Regions from separate parts of the Chryseobacterium glaciei genome, predicted to be linked through region 1. Evidence: riboswitches for the same ligand, from Rfam matches in the RefSeq annotation. Region 1 holds a riboswitch; each other region holds the start of a gene.
The links. A riboswitch is a leader RNA that binds a small molecule or an ion and turns the genes downstream of it on or off. The one in region 1 is predicted to bind S-adenosylmethionine.

Region 1 (6,108 bases):
TAATATAAAAACTGTTGGAAAAACATAGAAAATATTAGATTTAAATATTTTCCGCTGACTTTTTTTAAGAAAGAAAACCGTAGAAATCGCCAACGTTGCAAACAGTTGAAGAATAAATGAAGTATACACAAAAATTTCTTTAAAACTTCCCGTCAGAATAATCAAAGTCGCAATAACCGCATGGGCAAAAATAGCACGAACCGGAATTCCTTTTTTATTATTAACCGATAAAGATTTCCATAACTTATTTTCTTTAGCGAAAGCCTGTGTCAATCTGGAACCAACCCACAAATATCCACTGATTGTTGCGACCAATTGTAAGGCAATAAAAACATTAACTATTTTTCCAAAAGAATGACCAAGCATATTATTGGCCGCTTCTCTCATTACATCTTCTTTTCCTGCCAATTGGTGGATGGGAGCATGTTTCAGCATAATATAATTGATCAAAATATAGCAAACCGTCACGAAAACTGTTCCTACAATTAATGCTTTGGGAAGATTTTTTTGAACATCTTTAATTTCTCCTGCGATGTAAGATGCGGAATTCCAGCCTGTGTAAGAATAGGTTACGAAAACCAACGAGGTTGCAAAAGCGGGAAGCATCATTTCATCTTTCCAACTGTCGGTGAAACTTAGGCTGTTTCCAATTTGAGGTTCTGAAAGTACAACGCCCAAAATAATCAGGACAACAATAAAAGCGACTTTGATAAATGTAAAAAAGTTATGAAATCTGCTTGAAGCTTTTAAACTAAAAGATAAAGAAAACGCCACCAAAAATATGACGACAATCGAAAACCAGGTTCCAAAAGTGAAATCAAAAGCGGAAAGATATTGTGACATGGCCAAAGCCGCCAAAGCTACAGGTGAAGAAAATCCGATAATCAAAGAAATCCAACTCACCAAATAGCCCAAAAGCGGATGATAGGTTTCTTTAAGATAAATAAAATCGCCTCCATTTCCTTTAAAATGAGAACCCAATTCGGCATAACAGAATGCTCCAAATAGAGCCAAAACACCGCCAATCATCCAAAGCAGAAAAATGCTGTACGTATTAGTAACATCTACCAACTGAAAACCTAAGGTCGTAAAAATCCCCGTCCCGATCATATTGGATACAACGATGGCGACTGCTGTTTTCCAGCCTATTTGATGTGAAGTTGTGCTCATTTTATATAGACTTTAAGAACATAGAGTAAAGAAAAAAGACATGAAATACTGGCCATATATTTTTCATTCAATTAAAAAGTAAAATTAACTCTTCCGAAGAAATAACTTCCCAACGTTCCCATCTGAACCGGCGCGTATTTGAAAACTCCGTAATAAGAATTCTCGTAAATTTGCAGATCAGGGAAAACATCCAATAAATTATTGGCTCCAATCGTAAGGTTTACATTTTTAGTAATATCATAACCAATACTTACATCCGTAACAATTTTAGGAGCAAATTCCTGAACACCACCGAAAGGATAACCGTCTCTGATGACCTTACCAAAATACGTATTTCGCACTAAGAAATTGAATTTACCAATCCCGTAATTCAAACCTAATGTTGCTTTTGCTTTGGGAGAAAGAGTTTCAATAATATTAATTTGATCCGGCCCGAAAAATTCGTTTTGAGGTGTTCCTAAATTTTGAGGAAAATGGAAATCTGTGATTTTAGTTTCGGTGTAATTTCCAGCTAAATTGATGTTTAAATTCCCACCTGCTAATTTCCAGTCGTAGGAAACAACCAAATCAACCCCTTTCGTTTCCGTATCAATCGCATTGGCGAAGAATCTACCGCTTTCTGCAATATTATTTTCGCCGACCAATTCAGGATCTGATAATCTTTCGTCTGTGATGTTGCTGGTGATAACAATTCTGTCTTTTACTCCGATCCAATACCCGTCCAACGTGATGAAAAGTCCTTTGGCTGGTTTTAAAGTAAATCCAAGACTTGCGTTGACAGAAGTTTCCTGCTTTAATTTATCAAAACCAAGAACCTCAGCCGCTTTACTGTCTGTTGTGAATATTCCTTTTCTTACAATTCCGATTCCGGAAGTGGAAATATCAGCATACGAGTTATTAAAATATTGCTGTTGCAAAGAAGGTGCTCTGAAACCTGTCCCCACCGCTCCGCGAATCGCGTAATTTTTTATGAATTCATATCTCACCGCCAATTTTCCATTCAAAGTATTCCCGAAGTCGGAATAATTTTCAAATCTTGCAGCCGCATCGATATTTAATTTTTTATCTAAATCATAAGAAACATCTGCATAAACCGCAGTAGAATGTCTTGATTTTTTCAATGCATTATCTGGCGAAAATCCCATAAAAGACTGTGAGCCACCATTTCCAACAACTGTAGATCCGGGCGTTGCAATATTTCCATTGATATCATATCTCGCATAAGATGCTTCATCTCCGGCCTTGATTTGATATTGCTCAAATCTGAATTCTCCCCCGAAAGCAACATTGAAATTATTTAAGTTTTTAGAAACATCAAGATTAACGGTATTTTGAAGAAAACTGTGCGCTCCCGCATAAAAACTTGTCGGAGATTTCGCACCTAAAGAAGCATTATTAGTGTTATTAACATTATAATTGAATGTATTGCTCCCGAAAGTATTGCTTAGATCAAAAAACCAGTTGTTTACATTGTATTTCGTTCCGACAGCGTAAGAAAGATCGTACACCTGTGATTTTAAATTAGCCTGAAAACCGTTTGGATAAATTGAAGAAACAATATTCGAAGTTTCGCTAGGAAGTCTTCTAAAGCCAAAACCTTGCCCCTCTTTTAAACTAAACCCTCCAAAAGTATAGAGCTTAAAATTATCATTAAATGGATATTCTGCATTGAAAAATAACTGAGCTTGTTTTATTTGAGCATCACCAATTTGAAAGTTGAAATCATCGCGGGTTAAGCCTCTTTGACTAATCATCGCATCATCTGCCTGTTCTGCAATAGCAGGATTTGGAGCGAATTCATATGCAAAGTTATCTCCAAAAATATCTAATTTATGATTCTGCGTTCTAGTCGTTTTTCCTCTTTGACTTAATTGTAATGATAAGTTGATGTAACTTTTATCTTTTCCTAAAGAAGTTCCGTAATTGACTGCTCCCTGATAGGTTTCGCCGTCATTTCTTCCTGATAATCCGTAATTTAAACTTGCCGAAGCACCGATGTCTTTTTTAAGAATGATATTAATAACGCCTGCAATGGCATCAGAACCATATTGTGCTGCTGCTCCGTCTCTTAAAACCTCAATTCTGTCGATCGCAATTACTGGAATTGTGCTTAAATCTGTACCAACAGAGCCGTTTCCGACTGTATTTTGATAATTAACTAATGATGTTGTATGTCTTCTTTTTCCATTCACTAAAACCAAAACCTGATCGGGTCCCATTCCTCTTAAGGTCATCGGATCAATATGCTCTGTTCCATCAGAAGCAGACTGTCTCACCGCATTAAAAGAGGGAATTACATAGTTTAAAAGATCCTGAACCGTTGTTTGAGGGGCAGATTTTTGTATTTTTTCAATATTGATAACATCTACCGGAACAGGTGTTTCCAGTTTTGTTCTTTTAGCGTTTCGGTTTCCGACGATAATGACGTCTTCGATTTGTTTTTCTTTTTCAAGTTCCTGAGCCGATACGAAAACCGCTCCAAGCAATAATACAGATATGCTTAGTTTCTTCATCTTTTGTTTTTTGCAAAATTAATAATAAACCCTGACGGACAAAAATCCGCCAACAAAGATTGTCAAGAAATGGAATGAATATTTAGAATATTGCTTCACTTATCTACCCTCAATCGGGTTGGAATTAGCACCTTTACACGCTGGAATTGTGTCGGTTGCTAAGGTTTCACAGGGCCAAATCCCTCCACCTTTCTTGATAAATCTACTGCAAAGGTAGATTAATAATTTAAAACTGCAAAAATTTGTGAATGGTGAACTGTTAAAATGTGAATGGTGAATGTAAATTTTACAGCAAATAAAAAGAGAGATAATTTTCATTACCTCTCTTTGTTTAAAATATATTTATTTAATAATCATTTTCTGTATAGCAACTCCGGTTTTAGATTTTAAATGCACCAGATAGGTTCCGGTAGGATAATTAGCTTTTAATTCATAAGTTCCGGACTCATTTTTAAGCTTAATGGAATCCATTTTTTTACCACTCATGTCATAAATTATAATTTCACCGTTTTTAGCTTTATGATAAATTAATTTCGCCAAGCCGTTTTTAACAGGATTGTCTGCAATTTGAAGTGATAATTTATTTTCTGCGTTAGCATCAATTATAGATAAAGTTCCCGTATAATTTTCGAAAATTCTAAATTCTCCCGGTTGTAGATTAATGGGAGCTGTTGTAGAAGAAACTATTGATACTATTGTTATCCAGTAAATTTTTCCACTGTCCTGTGTACGGGAAGTAAGGCACAACATCTTTTTCAGAAGTATCATAATTGGCTATAACTACAACATTCTGAACAGTACTCGCCGTGTTATTGTACACGTAAATTCTTGTAATTAATCCATTCGGATCATTGAAAGGATTTGGTGTAATTGTATAACTTATCTGTCCAAAAATAAGGACTGTCATAAACAACAATACACTTGAATAAAATTTCTTCATAAAAGTTTGTTTTTTTCAACTAGTACGATATGAAAGTAAATTGTTTTTTGAGAAATTTTTGCTTTTAACTATAAAAATTCAAACTTTAGCTATTCGAAGCTCATCAATTTATAAAATAAAACCCGATGTGTATTTTTATCATACACAACGGGTTTCTGCAATTTAATAATGAACTAATATGTAAAACAAAAGGCCTCAAAAAAGCCTTTTGTTCATCAATCAAATATCTATGGACTTTAGTTTTTGCTGATTTTTTTAGAGAAAGTCTGTCCGTTCTTTAATTTCAATTCTACAATGTAAATTCCTTTTGGAAGTCCTTGCATATCGATCTGGTCATTAGAGAATCTTACATTAATTTTCTGCCCAACAATATTCATTACATTTACATTTTCAATCGCTGAATCTGCTTTAATGTAAAGAATTCCGTTGGTTGGGTTGGGATAAATTCCTAGTGTATTAAGTTTAATATCTGAAGTACTTAAACCTGTAAAATCTTTAACACACCTTACAGAAGCACCCTGACCTCTTGGAGCCCCAGAAGAAGCGTTTGCAATTGTAGTTCCTACGTAAAGATATTTTCCGCCAGTGTTTGCTACATCTGAACTCCAGAAATAACCTCTTTGTCCTACATAGGTAAATCCACCATCTGTACTGCCTCTATAACCACCTGCCGGCAATTTTAATTTACTGTTAAAAGCTGAAGTCGGATTGCTGATCGATGCTGCATTTATAGCCGATGTCCAATCTGCCTGAGAAGGCATTTTCCAACCCTGTCCGATTGCTTTACAAGGATCTGCTCCGATTGCTGGATTTACTGCTGAAGCGTTATTCGCTGTCCATTGGTCGCTTGAAGCGTTTCCACCCCACCATGAGCTTGCACTAGAACCAATAATAAATGAATTAACACCTGCCAATGCACTTGGATTATTCGTTGAAGGAGCATTAATAATTGATGAATTTCTTGCCTGATGGCCGTCATCCCATCTTCCCCATTGGAAAAGGTCTCCATAAGAATCTGCATCTGCCTGAGCAGTTGCCACCTGGGCGCTTCCTAAGTTTTGCTGAAGCCAAATTTTTCCGTCTGATCCTCTTACTGTTGTATATGTAACAGGCTGTCCTTTATAGGTAAAAGTAACACAACCCAAGTCACCAATATTAGTTCCCGGATCTGTATTATTACAAAGCTGAGAAGCATTTCCTAAAGAAATTCTTTTTACTTTTAAACCTCCGTCTGTATAAGCTAAAACAAGATAATTATTCACTTTATCAATAGCCAGATCATTGTAAGTTGCCTGTCCGTCAGAAAGGAAATTCCCTCCTAAAGTTCCCCATATTTGAGTAGCGTTATCTAATTTGTAAACTGTATTTCTCAGTAAATCATCATTTTCCCAACGGCTTGCTACCACGTAAGGCTCGCCAGCAGAAGTTACTGCAATGGCAACATGCTGAACACCTCCTGAAGAAAAATAGGCATTTCCTAACTGC
Region 2 (6,108 bases), 830 kb from region 1:
TTCTGCTGTCGCTTTCTGCGGGAGTATAATACACCATATTTTCTCTTCCATGAACTGAAAATACAAAAGGATTTTCTTCATATACTTTAGACATCGCTCGGATTCCGTAAGAACTTAAAAACTCCTTTTCATCAAGCATTCTTGTCAATACTTTTGAGAGTCTGTTTTTACGCAGAATACTCATCAAATGCTTTCTTCCGTGTCCTTCCTCTTCCCAATGGGAAACTAATTTGGTTAGTTCAGGTTTATTTTTTAAAATCCATTCCATTCTTGTGGTGAAATTGGGCATTTTATCCAATAAATGATGATCAATAACCTCTACCGCAAATAATGGAATTAATCCAACAATACTTCTCAGACGTAAAGAAACACTTTCGCCGTTTCCTAATTGTAAAACATCATAGAAAAATCCGTCTTCTTCGTTCCACAATCCTTCTTTGCCGTCTCCCATATTTTCCATGGCTTCAGCGATGTAAAGATAATGTTCAAAGAATTTGATGGCCATATCTTCATAAACTTGATAATATTGAGCCAATTCCATCGCCATTCTCATCATGTTCAGAGCATACATTGCCATCCAACTTGTTCCGTCGGCTTGTTCGAGGTGTTGACCGTCTTTCAACTCCATATTTCGATCAAAAGCACCGATGTTATCAAGTCCTAAGAATCCTCCACCGAAAATATTATTCCCGCTTTTATCTTTTCTATTCACCCACCAGGTGAAATTAAGAAGCAGTTTTTGAAAAACTTTTTCTAAAAATAAAAGATCAGGTTTTCCATTTGTTTTCTCATCGATTTTAAAAACCCTGAAACACGACCATGCATGAACAGGCGGATTTACATCACTCAAATTCCATTCATATGCAGGAAGTTGCCCGTTTGGGTGCATATACCATTCTTTGGTTAATAAAAGAAGTTGGTTTTTGGCAAATTCAGCATCAATTATAGCAAAAGGAACACAGTGAAAAGCCAGATCCCAAGTTGCATACCAAGGATATTCCCACTTATCGGGCATGGAAATAATGTCTTTGTTGTGCATGTGATTCCACTCCGTGTTTCTTACATAATTGTTGAAATCTCTCGGAGCTTCAAAATTGGGATCACCTTTTAACCATTTTCCAACATTGTAATGATAAAACTGTTTGTTCCAAAGTAACCCTGCGAAGGCTTGTCTCTGCACATTTTTTTCATCTTCACTGTTTACATCATGTTGAATTTCATGATAATATTCATCAGCTTCTGAAATTCTTGCATTAAAAATTTCATCAAAATGATTAAATGGTTCATCAGTTTCATTCGGAGAAAGTCGGAAATCAAAAATTTTTGATTCTCCTGCTCCAATCATTTCATCAATTAAAAAAGAAGCTTTTGTTCCTCTTTTTTCTGGATTTACAGTATTACTTCCATAAATGATATGATCATTAATTCCGTCTTTAAAATAGGTATTTCCGGAATAAAGTGTTCCGTATAATTTGGGAGAATTTGTTTCATTTTCACAAAAAACGCTATTTGAATTATTCTTTCTCGAATAGAATTTTTTAATCGAAATACTGTCGTGGTTAATATCGATACAGCTTTCCGAGGAAGCATTCAATTGACCTTTGTAGATATTGTAACCCCATTTCCAGTTATTTCTGAACCAAACAGTCGGAGCAACCAATATCGGAGCCTCTTTTTGGCTTCTGTTGGCTACTGTTACCCTTACTAAAATATCATTGTGGTCAGCTTTACAGTATTCAATGAAAATATCGAAATACTCGTCATTATCAAAAATTCCAGTATCAAAAAGCTCGTATTCCGGTTCTTTTTTGCTTCGTCTTCCATTCTCGGCAATAATTTGGTTGTAAGGAAATTCGTTAATTGGATATTTGTACACCATCTTCATATAGCTATGAGTAGGCGTGTTATCTAAGTAATAAAAGAGTTCTTTGATGTCTTCGCCATGATTTCCCTGATGATTGCTCAACCCGAAAAATCGCTCTTTTACCATTTTATCTTTTTTGTTCCAGAAAGAAAGGGCAAAACATAAAAGCTGCTTCGGATCAGAGATTCCGGCGATGCCTTCTTCGGCCCATCTGTAAGCATAACTTTCGGCTTTATCATGACTTGTAGATCCCCACGCGTTACCGTCCGGACTGTAGTCTTCACGCACATTTCCCCATTGTCGGTTGCTTACATAAGGCCCCCAGTTTTTCCAGTCTTTATCTTGTAGTCTTTGTTTTTCAACACTCATATTTCATCACTTTTCATTACGAAGGTAAGTTTTTTGAAAAATAATTCCAACATTTTGAATCTGAATAAAACGTAACATATCCCTGAAGCTCTTTTGCTTAAAGGCTTTTCGAGATTAAATTAAATTTTTATAAATTTTTAAAATAAATGTTTTATCTTTGCAGCATTCGATCATTCACATATTGAAAATGTTATCAAGAAAGGTTGAGGGATAGACCCTATGAAACCTTAGCAACCCTTCGTGCAAGCGAAGAAGGTGCTACGTTCTACCAAATATAATTTTGGACAGATAACTTACTGAAGTTCTTTCAGCCATTTCTAGTGGCATTTTCAAATTGTATTATCAAAAAGTATAATAGAATTGAAAACAGAACTAAACTATATTAATCTTTCGTATCAGACAAATTCCAAAAAGGAATATAATATCCCGTTGAGCTACCAGCTTTTCGGGAAAGACCTGTTTTCAGCACCTATCATTTTAGTTAATCATGCCTTAACCGGAAATTCAGATGTTTCCGGAGAAAAAGGGTGGTGGAAAAAGCTGATTGGTGAAAATCAGGTTATTGATACAAATAAATACACAGTTCTGTGTTTCAACATTCCCGGAAACGGCTATGATCATTTTTTAATTGATGAATATGAAGATTTCACGCCTTCAGATATTGCGAATATCTTTTTAAAAGGCCTTGAAAAGCTTAATATAAAAAACTTGTACGCCATTATTGGAGGTTCTCTTGGAGGTGGAATCGGCTGGGAAATGTTGGTGAAAAACCCACAGCTTGCCGAAATTTTCATTCCTATTGCCTGCGATTACAAAACTCATGATTGGCTTCATGCACAATGCTTGGTTCAGAAATTTTTATTAAATGGAAATGATAAACCACTGCAAAAAGCCAGAATTCATGCGATGTTGTGTTATAGAACACCTCAATCTTTAAACGATAGATTTCAAAACAAATACAATCAGGAAAAACACCTTTTAGAATCGGAAGATTGGCTTTTTTATCACGGAAATTCATTAAACGAAAGGTTTAGTTTAAAATCTTATAAGCTAATGAATCATTTATTAATGAACATTAACGCAGAAGAAACTCAACTGGAAAAAATCGAGGCGCGAATGCACATGATCTCCGTTGATACAGACTTATTCTTTCCTGCTTCTGAAATCCGAATGTGCTTTGAAAAGCTTAAAGAAAAAAAGGAAAATGTTTTCTATCACGAGATCAAATCAATTCATGGGCACGACGCCTTCTTAATGGAATACGAACAATTAAATAACATCATTAAAAATATTTTATAGACGATGAAAAATGCTAACGAAATAAAATTTTTAAAAAACAGATCAATCATCAAATTTGAAGGGGAAGATTTCTTAGGTGAAATCGGGATTGACGGAAGAATTTTTAAAGCGCTTACTTTAGCGAGAATAAGTGTTGGAGTAATTTCTCAACAGGCAATTGAAAACGGATTATCAATTTTGGTTCAGGAAGCTGATTCCGAAAAAGCGGTAAATTGTCTGATTGACGAATTTGAAGCAGAAAGAAAATCGGGAAAAGTTTCTCAGATTTACAGTATAAATAATGTTTCTGTAATAGGTTTTGTTGCAGAAGATTTAAATAAAGTGTTGGCTGAATTAGCTAGAAACAACGTTTTTCCATTGCTTTTAAATCAAGTAGGAAGCGAAAAGCGTATCAATATTGTGGTAACTTCTTCACAAGACGAAAAAGCAAAAAATATCATCGAATCTGAAACGTCTAAAAAACCAAAAACGGTTCATTTAGCAATTATCGGACACGGAAACGTTGGAAAGACTTTGATAGAACAGGTTTTACAGTCATCGGAAGAAATCAGAAGACGTAAAAAAATCGATCTTAAAGTGGTAGCAGTTGCCAATTCAAGAAAAATTGCGTTCAATAAAACAGGGTTTGATAGCAACTGGAGCGATGAGGTTTTAGCTGCAGAAAGTCCATCTGATGTCCAGGAATTAATCAAGTTCTCAAAAGAAAATCAATTGGAAAACCTGATTGTTGTTGATAACACCGCTAGTAAAGATTTTGTTCATAATTATCATGCTTTAGCAGAAAACGGATTCGACTTGGTTTCTTCCAATAAAATTTTCAATACCCTTCCAATCGAAGAATACCGTAAACTAAGATATACGTTGAACAAAAATAACAGACGTTATCTATACGAAACCAATGTTGGGGCGGGATTACCATTAATTGATACTATAAAACTTTTACACCTTTCAGGAGAAAATATCACAAGAATTAAAGGAGTATTCTCCGGAACATTGAGTTATGTTTTCAACAATTTTTCTTTAAGAGATGATAAATTTTCAACAATCATCAATGAAGCGCTAGAAAAAGGCTATACAGAACCGGATCCAAGAGAAGACTTGTCAGGAAATGATGTTGCTAGAAAATTATTGATTTTGGCTAGAGAACTAGACTTAATTAATGAATTTGATGATATCAATATTCAAAATCTTGTTCCTGAAAGTTTATCATCTATTTCTAAACCGGAATTTCTTACAAGACTTGGAGACTTGGATGATGAATATCAAAAAATCAAGGAAAACCAAGAGCCTGGTCATGTATTGAGATATGTTGGAGACTTGCATGGTGATTTACAAAAAGACAAAGGTGAATTGGATGTAAAATTAATCTCTGTTCCCGCAACTTCCGCATTAGGACAATTAAAAGGTTCAGATTCAATTTTTGAAATTTATACTGAAAGTTATGGTGAAAATCCAATCGTAATTATGGGAGCCGGAGCTGGAGCTCAGGTTACTGCAAGAGGTGTTTTCGGAGATATTTTAAGAGTAAGTGAAACTAAATAATCAGCGAACCCGAAGGGTTCAATATCAATAGCCGTAGGTGAAACCTAGGGAACGAAATAATAACAAACAACCGTAAATAAAACCTACGGAAAATATAGAAATGGAAAACGAAAATTTTGAAACCTTCGCAATAAGAACACAAACTGAAAGAACCCAGTTTGATGAGCATTCTACACCTTTATATCTTACATCCAGCTTTATTTTTCAGGATGCGGAAGATATGAGAGCTAGTTTTGCAGAAGAAAAACCAAAGAATTTATACAGCCGATTTTCAAATCCCAACGTTACGGAATTCACAGATAAAATTGTGAAAATGGAAGGTGCAGAAGCAGGATATGCTTTCGCAACAGGAATGGCAGCGATCTATTCAACATTTGCGACTTTGTTAAATGCTGGAGATCATATCGTAAGTTGTCAGTCGGTTTTCGGATCTACGCATACGTTGTTCACAAAATATTTCCCGAAATGGAATATCGAAACAACTTATTTCAAAGCAGAAGATGCAGAAAACGTAGAAAAATATATTCAACCAAATACCAAGATTTTATATCTTGAAACACCTACAAATCCTGCAATTGAAGTATTAGATTTAGAGTTTTTTGGAAAAATAGCGAAAAAACATAATCTTATTTTCATTGTAGATAATTGTTTTGCAACACCTTATCTTCAACAGCCGATTAAATATGGTGCAGATGTTGTTGTTCATTCAGCAACGAAATTGATTGACGGTCAGGGTCGTGTTTTAGGTGGAGTAGCGGTTGGTAGAGAAGATTTGATTCGTGAAATTTATCTTTTCGCAAGAAATACTGGACCTGCAATGTCACCTTTCAACGCTTGGGTTCTATCAAAAAGTTTGGAAACATTAGCAATTCGTGTAGAAAAGCACTGCGAAAATGCCTTAAAAGTAGCCGAGTTTTTAGAAAGTCATCCGAATGTAGAATTGACAAAATATCCATTCTTGCCTTCTCATCCAAGTTATGAAGTGGCAAAAAAACAGATGAAGTTGGGTGGAAATATCGTTGCATTCGAGATCA
Region 3 (6,108 bases), 580 kb from region 1:
CTTTATCTGCAGATCCGAAAAGATATTTGATCGGTGATGACGAGCACGGTTGGGATAATAACGGCGTATTTAACTATGAAGGTGGTTGTTATGCAAAAGTAATCGACCTTTCTGAAGAAAAAGAACCGGATATTTTCAGAGCCATCAAAAGAGATGCACTTCTTGAAAATGTTGTGGTAAACACCGGAGTATCTGATTATACTGACGGATCAATCACTGAAAACACAAGAGTTTCTTATCCGATTTATCATATTAATAAAATTGTTTTGCCTTCAAAAGCAGGACATGCAAGCAAGATTGTTTACCTTTCTGCTGATGCGTTCGGAGTATTACCTCCGGTTTCTGTTTTGGATGAAAACCAAGCTCAATACCACTTCCTTTGCGGTTATACTTCAAAATTAGCCGGAACTGAAAGAGGAATTACTGAACCGGAACCATCTTTCTCTCCAGCATTTGGTGAAGCGTTCTTAACATTACACCCAACAATGTATTCTAAAACATTGATCGGTAAAATGAAAGAACACGGAGCAAAAGCATACTTAGTTAATACGGGTTGGAACGGTACTGGAAAGAGAATCTCTTTAAAAGATACAAGAGCGATTATTGATGCAATCATTGATGGATCTATCGAAAATGCTCCTAAAACTAGAATTCCAATAATGAATTTGGAGATTCCTACTGAATTACCAAACGTTTCTGAAGGTATTTTAGATCCAAGAAATACATACAACGAAGTTACTGAGTGGGAAGAAAAAGCAAAAGATCTTGCTGCAAAATATATCAAAAACTTTGATCAGTATTGTAATACAGAAGAAGGGAAAAAGCTTATCGCTTCCGGACCTCAATTACAACAACAGACAATAAACTAAAAATAGAAATCCTCATCAAACGATGAGGATTTTTTATATAATAACCACAGATTTTCTCAGATCAACAAAGATGTTTGCATTATAGAATCTGTGTAAATTTGTAAAAATCTGTGGTCAATAAAATTATTTAAGGTTCAAGCTCAAAACTGCCAATCTATATCCATCCATCCCAAAACCGGACAAAACTGCATCAGTATTGGCGGCCGTTACAGACTTCTGACGAAATTCTTCTCTTTTGTAAATATTACTAATGTGAACTTCCACTTTTTGCTTCTGAATATTCTTTAAACAATCAGCAATTGCATAAGAATAATGCGTAAAAGCTCCCGGATTAATCACCAACGCATCAAAATCATCTTCCTGAAGACGGTTTATAATTTCTCCTTCAATATTTGATTGATAATATTTCAGTTCATGAGAAGGAAATTCAGATTGTAAATTTTCCAAATAATCTTCCATAGAAACTGTTCCGTAAATTTCTGGTTCTCTTGTGCCTAACAAATTCAAATTAGGACCATTGACAATTAAAATTTTCATTCTATAAAATTAAAAACTTTTTTCAATTAAGACTTAAATTTTTAATTTTAAGTGAAAATACTCTTTTGCATTATTTTTAATGATATTTCTCATATTTAAAAATTTAACATTTTTTATAACTGTCTATTTTAGTGTTTTTTAGGCTTAAATTAACTTAATTTTCATAAAATTATAATTAAAAATTTTAAAGTCTACTTGTTTTGTAGACTATTTGTTTTTAGCTTTGCATTCATATTTCGATCGGCTTATAAAGAAAGATGGAGGGAACTGACCCTATGAAATCTTAACAACCTGCTCTTGGCAAGGTGTTACATTCAGCCTTTAAAGGAACAATAAGCATTTGGTTAATCGTATTTATCGATGCCCTTTGCTGACTTTTCTGCAAAGGGTAAATTTTTAATATTTGATAAATAAAATTGATTATGATTAGCAAAGGTTTAATTAATTCTAAAATTTGGATTCCACCTGTTGCTGTATTTTTCTTAGGAATTATCAGTGTACACGGTCAGGAAATAAAAAAAGATACACTTCGCGAGAAAGAAATAGATGAAGTGGTAGTTGTAGCTTACGGAAAAGCTAAAAAAACAAGTTATACAGGTTCGGTAGCAACAATTTCAAGTGAAAAGATTAATAACAGGCCTGTTACCAACATTACAAAAGCTTTGGAAGGACAAGTTCCTGGACTTCAGGCAGTAAGTTCTTCAGGACAGCCAGGTTCAACAGCTTCGATCAGAATTCGTGGAATTGGTTCGGTAAGTGCTTCAAGCAATCCGTTGTTTGTAGTTGACGGAATTCCTTTTGACGGAAATATCAATTCCATCAGTCCAAATGATATTGAGTCGATCAGTGTTTTGAAAGATGCAACGGCTAGTTCATTATACGGTTCAAGAGGAGCGAATGGAATTATCATTATCACGACAAAATCAGGTAAAAAAGGAGAGGCTCGAGTGAACTTTAATATCAGTCAGGGTTTTTCAAGCAGAGCAGTAAAAGATTATGAGCAGGTAAGCACCGATCAATATTACGAATTGTATTGGGAAGCATTGAGAAATGGTTATAAATCAAGTCAAGTCTCTTCTCAACAGGCTGCGCAGATGGCAACTGATAATTTGGTGAATGCTTTGGGAATTAATCCTTATGGAGCAGGTTACCCAAGCCCTGTAGGAACAGACGGGAAACTTTTAACAGGTGCAACCGCTTTATGGAATGACAACTGGAAAGATATTTTGCAAAGAACGGCTTCAAGAAATCAGGTTGACTTAGATTTCAGTGGAGGAAATGAAAAGAGTAATTATTTTTTCTCGTTGGGATATTTGGATGATAAAGGAATTGCGATAGAATCTGGGTTTAAAAAGTACAGCGCAAGATTAAAGATCAATTCTGAAGTAAAAAAATGGTTGAATGTCGGAGCGAATTTAGCCTACACGAACAGTCTTCAGGAAGCACCGCCTTCATCAGATTCAAGAACGGATAATGTGATCAATGCAGCGAGAGTGATCCCGTCTTTTTATCCTTATTATGAAAGAAATGCAGACGGAAGTTATAAATTGGATTCAAACGGAAATTACATTTATGATTTCGGGAAATACAGACCAACAAGTGCTTTGCAGAATGAAAATCCAGCCGCAACGTTGCCTTTAGATAAAAATGAAAACCGCGAAGACAACTTTTCGGGAAAAGGTTTTGCAGAATTTACTTTCTTGCCGGAACTGAAATTCAGAACAAGCTTTTCTGTTGATTTAGTGAATTATAATGGTCATTATTATACCAATCCATTATTAGGAGAAGGTGCAGAAATAGGAGGTTCGGTAACGAAAACCAATTCGAGAACGCTTTCTTACACGACAAGTAATATTTTAACTTATGATAAAAAATTCGGACAGCATCACATTAATATTTTGGGTGGACAGGAGTTTTATCATTATGAATATCAGACGATTTCAGGAAGCAGAAGTCAATTTTCACTTCCTTATTATTACGAACCGGACGCAGCAGCTTTGTTAGGAGGTTTCAGTGGAAGCAGTGATAAATTGGGATTATTGAGTTTCTTAGGAAAAGCAGAATATGATTATCAGAACAAATATTTCCTTTCCGGATCGGTAAGATCGGATGGATCTTCAAGATTCTCTCCTGAAAACAGATGGGGAACATTCTGGTCTGTCGGAGGTTCTTGGAAAGCATCCAATGAAACTTTTATTAAAGACTTAAATCTCTTCAACCAATTAACGCTTCGTGCAAGTTATGGTGGACAAGGAAATGACAAATTAAGTACGTATTATGCTTACCAAAGCTTGTATACTTTTTACAATAATTTAGGTGAAGGAGGAACTGTTGCAAGTAAATTGCCAACTCCCGATTTGAAATGGGAAACCAATCTTAACTTAAATGTTGGTTTGGAATTCGCAATTTTAAAAAACAGAATTAAAGGTAATGTAGAATATTTCCAACGCCAGAGTAAGGATCTTTTATTTGGAATGCCTTTGGCGCCGTCGCTTGGTTTTACGGATTATCAGGCGAATATTGGAGAGTTGAAAAACACTGGTTTTGAATTTTCATTATTCACAACACCCATTAAAACAAGCGATTTTGAATGGAATGTTGATCTTAATTTAAGCACCTTAAAAAATGAAATCACAAAACTTCCAAAAGGTTCAATCGTAAGTGGAACAAAACTGTTACAGGTTGGAGGATCAATCTACGATTTCTTCATTCCGGAATGGGTTGGGGTAGATCCTAACAACGGAAATCCACTTTGGAAAACGATTACAACCGATGTCAATGGAAATACCGTGGAAGGAACAACTTCCGAATATGCAAAAGCTACAAAAACATTGCAGGGATCATCACTTCCGAAAGTTATGGGAGGTTTGACGACAAGTTTGGCTTATAAAAACTTCGATTTCTCAACATTGGTGACTTTCAATATCGGAGGAAAAATTTTAGATACAGATTACACGATGTTAATGCATAACGGAAGTTCAGGAGGACGAGCTTGGAGCGCAGAAATGTTGAACAGATGGACACCCGAAAATACAAACACAGACGTTCCAATTTTAAGTACAACAACCAATAACTGGACTTCAACTTCATCAAGATTCTTATACTCAGGAACGTACGCGAGGATTAAAAATGTGAGTTTGGGTTACACGCTTCCATCAGATTATTTTGGAAAATTAGGGTTGAAAAAATTCAGAGTGTATGTTCAGGCAGAAAACCTTTTAACTTTCTACAAGCATAAAGGAATGGATCCGGAACAGACGCTAGATGGAACAACCTATTACAGATATCCTGCAATGAGAACGATAACTTTCGGTTTACAGGCAACTCTTTAAACATTTAAAATTAAAACAATGAAAAATTTAAAATATCTATCTTTTGCTTTAATCACTTTATTTTCATTCATAAGCTGTGAAAATGATCTGGAAACCGCTCCAACCAATCAAGCTGATGAAGCGGAGGTTTTCAAAACGGCAGAAAGTGCAGAAACGGTAATTAACGGAACTTGGGCGAAATTCAATGATGACGGACCAACGTACGCCAATATCGGTTATTCAACGGTGCTGAGAACAAGTGATGCAATGGGAAGCGATGTTGCGGTTTTGACCAACAAATACGGTTTTCCCGGAGCTTACGCTTTTACTGATTTGGTGAATAATACAGGAAGTAGACCTCTTTACATCTGGAATTCTTTATATTCTGTGATCAATAATATGAATAATGTGATCGCCAAAATTGATGCTGCAGAAGGAAGTCAGGAAAAGAAAAATCAGGTGAAAGGTCAGGCAAAAGCGTTGAGAGCATTTTGTTATTTTAACCTGGCGAGCTTTTATCAGTTCAGTTATTTGAAAGATAAAAATGCATTGACGGCTCCAATTTATACAGAACCGACAACGACAAGCTCAGTTGGAAAGAAAAAAGCAAGTCTGGAAGAAATTTATACTTTAATTAAAAGTGATTTGATAGATGCCGACAATTTACTTCAAAATTATACAAGAAATAATAAAGATAAAATCGATAGATCGGTTGTAAACGGTTTGTTGGCAAGAGTTTATCTAAATATAGGCGATTGGACGAAAGCTGTGACTTCCGCAAGAATTGCCAGAAACGGATATGCTTTAATGACTGCCGAAAAATATAAAGACGGTTTCAACGACATCAGCAACGGAGAATGGATTTGGGGGCACGGACAAACGCAGGAGCAATCCGGTGAAAGTTATGCTTTCCACTTTTTGGATGTTTCGTCTTCGGGAAGTTATTATTACAGCTTTATGGCAGATCCCTATTTCAAAGATTTGTTTGATACGAATGATATTCGTTATTCTTTATTTTCATGGGATGGAAATCCTGGAAGAGAAGGGCTTTTGAGATATGCAAAGTTTAAATTTAAAGCTAATTTAATTGCCGATATTGTTTTCATGAGAGCTGCCGAAATGTATTTAATTGAAGCTGAAGCTGAAGCCAGAAATGGAAATGTGACGAATGCAGTAACGGTTTTAAATCAATTGAAATCTGCAAGAAATGCCAATGTTTACAGCGGATCTTTAGCACAAAATGATGTTATTAAAGAAGTTTTAATCGAAAGAAGAAAAGAATTATTCGGAGAAGGATTTTCGTTATCTGACATTATCAGAACGCAAGGAACTGTTGCGAGAAAAGCTTACACAAATTCAAACGGACAGGCTATTCAGGTGCAAATTACAAC

Region 2: it holds a riboswitch for S-adenosylmethionine, as region 1 does, so the genes downstream of both, A0O34_RS22580 (alpha/beta fold hydrolase) here and A0O34_RS10245 (TonB-dependent receptor plug domain-containing protein) in region 1, are expected to answer to the same signal.
Region 3: it holds a riboswitch for S-adenosylmethionine, as region 1 does, so the genes downstream of both, A0O34_RS07585 (SusC/RagA family TonB-linked outer membrane protein) here and A0O34_RS10245 (TonB-dependent receptor plug domain-containing protein) in region 1, are expected to answer to the same signal.

What each region holds. Positions count from the first base shown of each region.
Region 1 covers NZ_CP015199.1:2,281,036-2,287,143, reverse strand. Annotated here, with positions in the region: gene A0O34_RS10250 (APC family permease) at 1-1,170, opposite strand, end outside; gene A0O34_RS10245 (TonB-dependent receptor plug domain-containing protein) at 1,242-3,683, opposite strand; SAM riboswitch class I at 3,780-3,886, opposite strand; gene A0O34_RS10240 (T9SS type A sorting domain-containing protein) at 4,026-4,433, opposite strand; gene A0O34_RS22605 (hypothetical protein) at 4,342-4,623, opposite strand; gene A0O34_RS10235 (T9SS type A sorting domain-containing protein) at 4,860-6,108, opposite strand, start outside.
Region 2 covers NZ_CP015199.1:1,451,763-1,457,870, reverse strand. Annotated here, with positions in the region: gene A0O34_RS06460 (MGH1-like glycoside hydrolase domain-containing protein) at 1-2,233, opposite strand, end outside; SAM riboswitch class I at 2,421-2,528, shown strand; gene A0O34_RS22580 (alpha/beta fold hydrolase) at 2,594-3,532, shown strand; gene A0O34_RS22575 (ACT domain-containing protein) at 3,536-5,074, shown strand; gene A0O34_RS06445 (O-succinylhomoserine sulfhydrylase) at 5,175-6,108, shown strand, end outside.
Region 3 covers NZ_CP015199.1:1,698,281-1,704,388, reverse strand. Annotated here, with positions in the region: gene pckA (phosphoenolpyruvate carboxykinase (ATP)) at 1-869, shown strand, start outside; gene A0O34_RS07590 (type II 3-dehydroquinate dehydratase) at 993-1,406, opposite strand; SAM riboswitch class I at 1,649-1,745, shown strand; gene A0O34_RS07585 (SusC/RagA family TonB-linked outer membrane protein) at 1,829-4,738, shown strand; gene A0O34_RS07580 (RagB/SusD family nutrient uptake outer membrane protein) at 4,757-6,108, shown strand, end outside.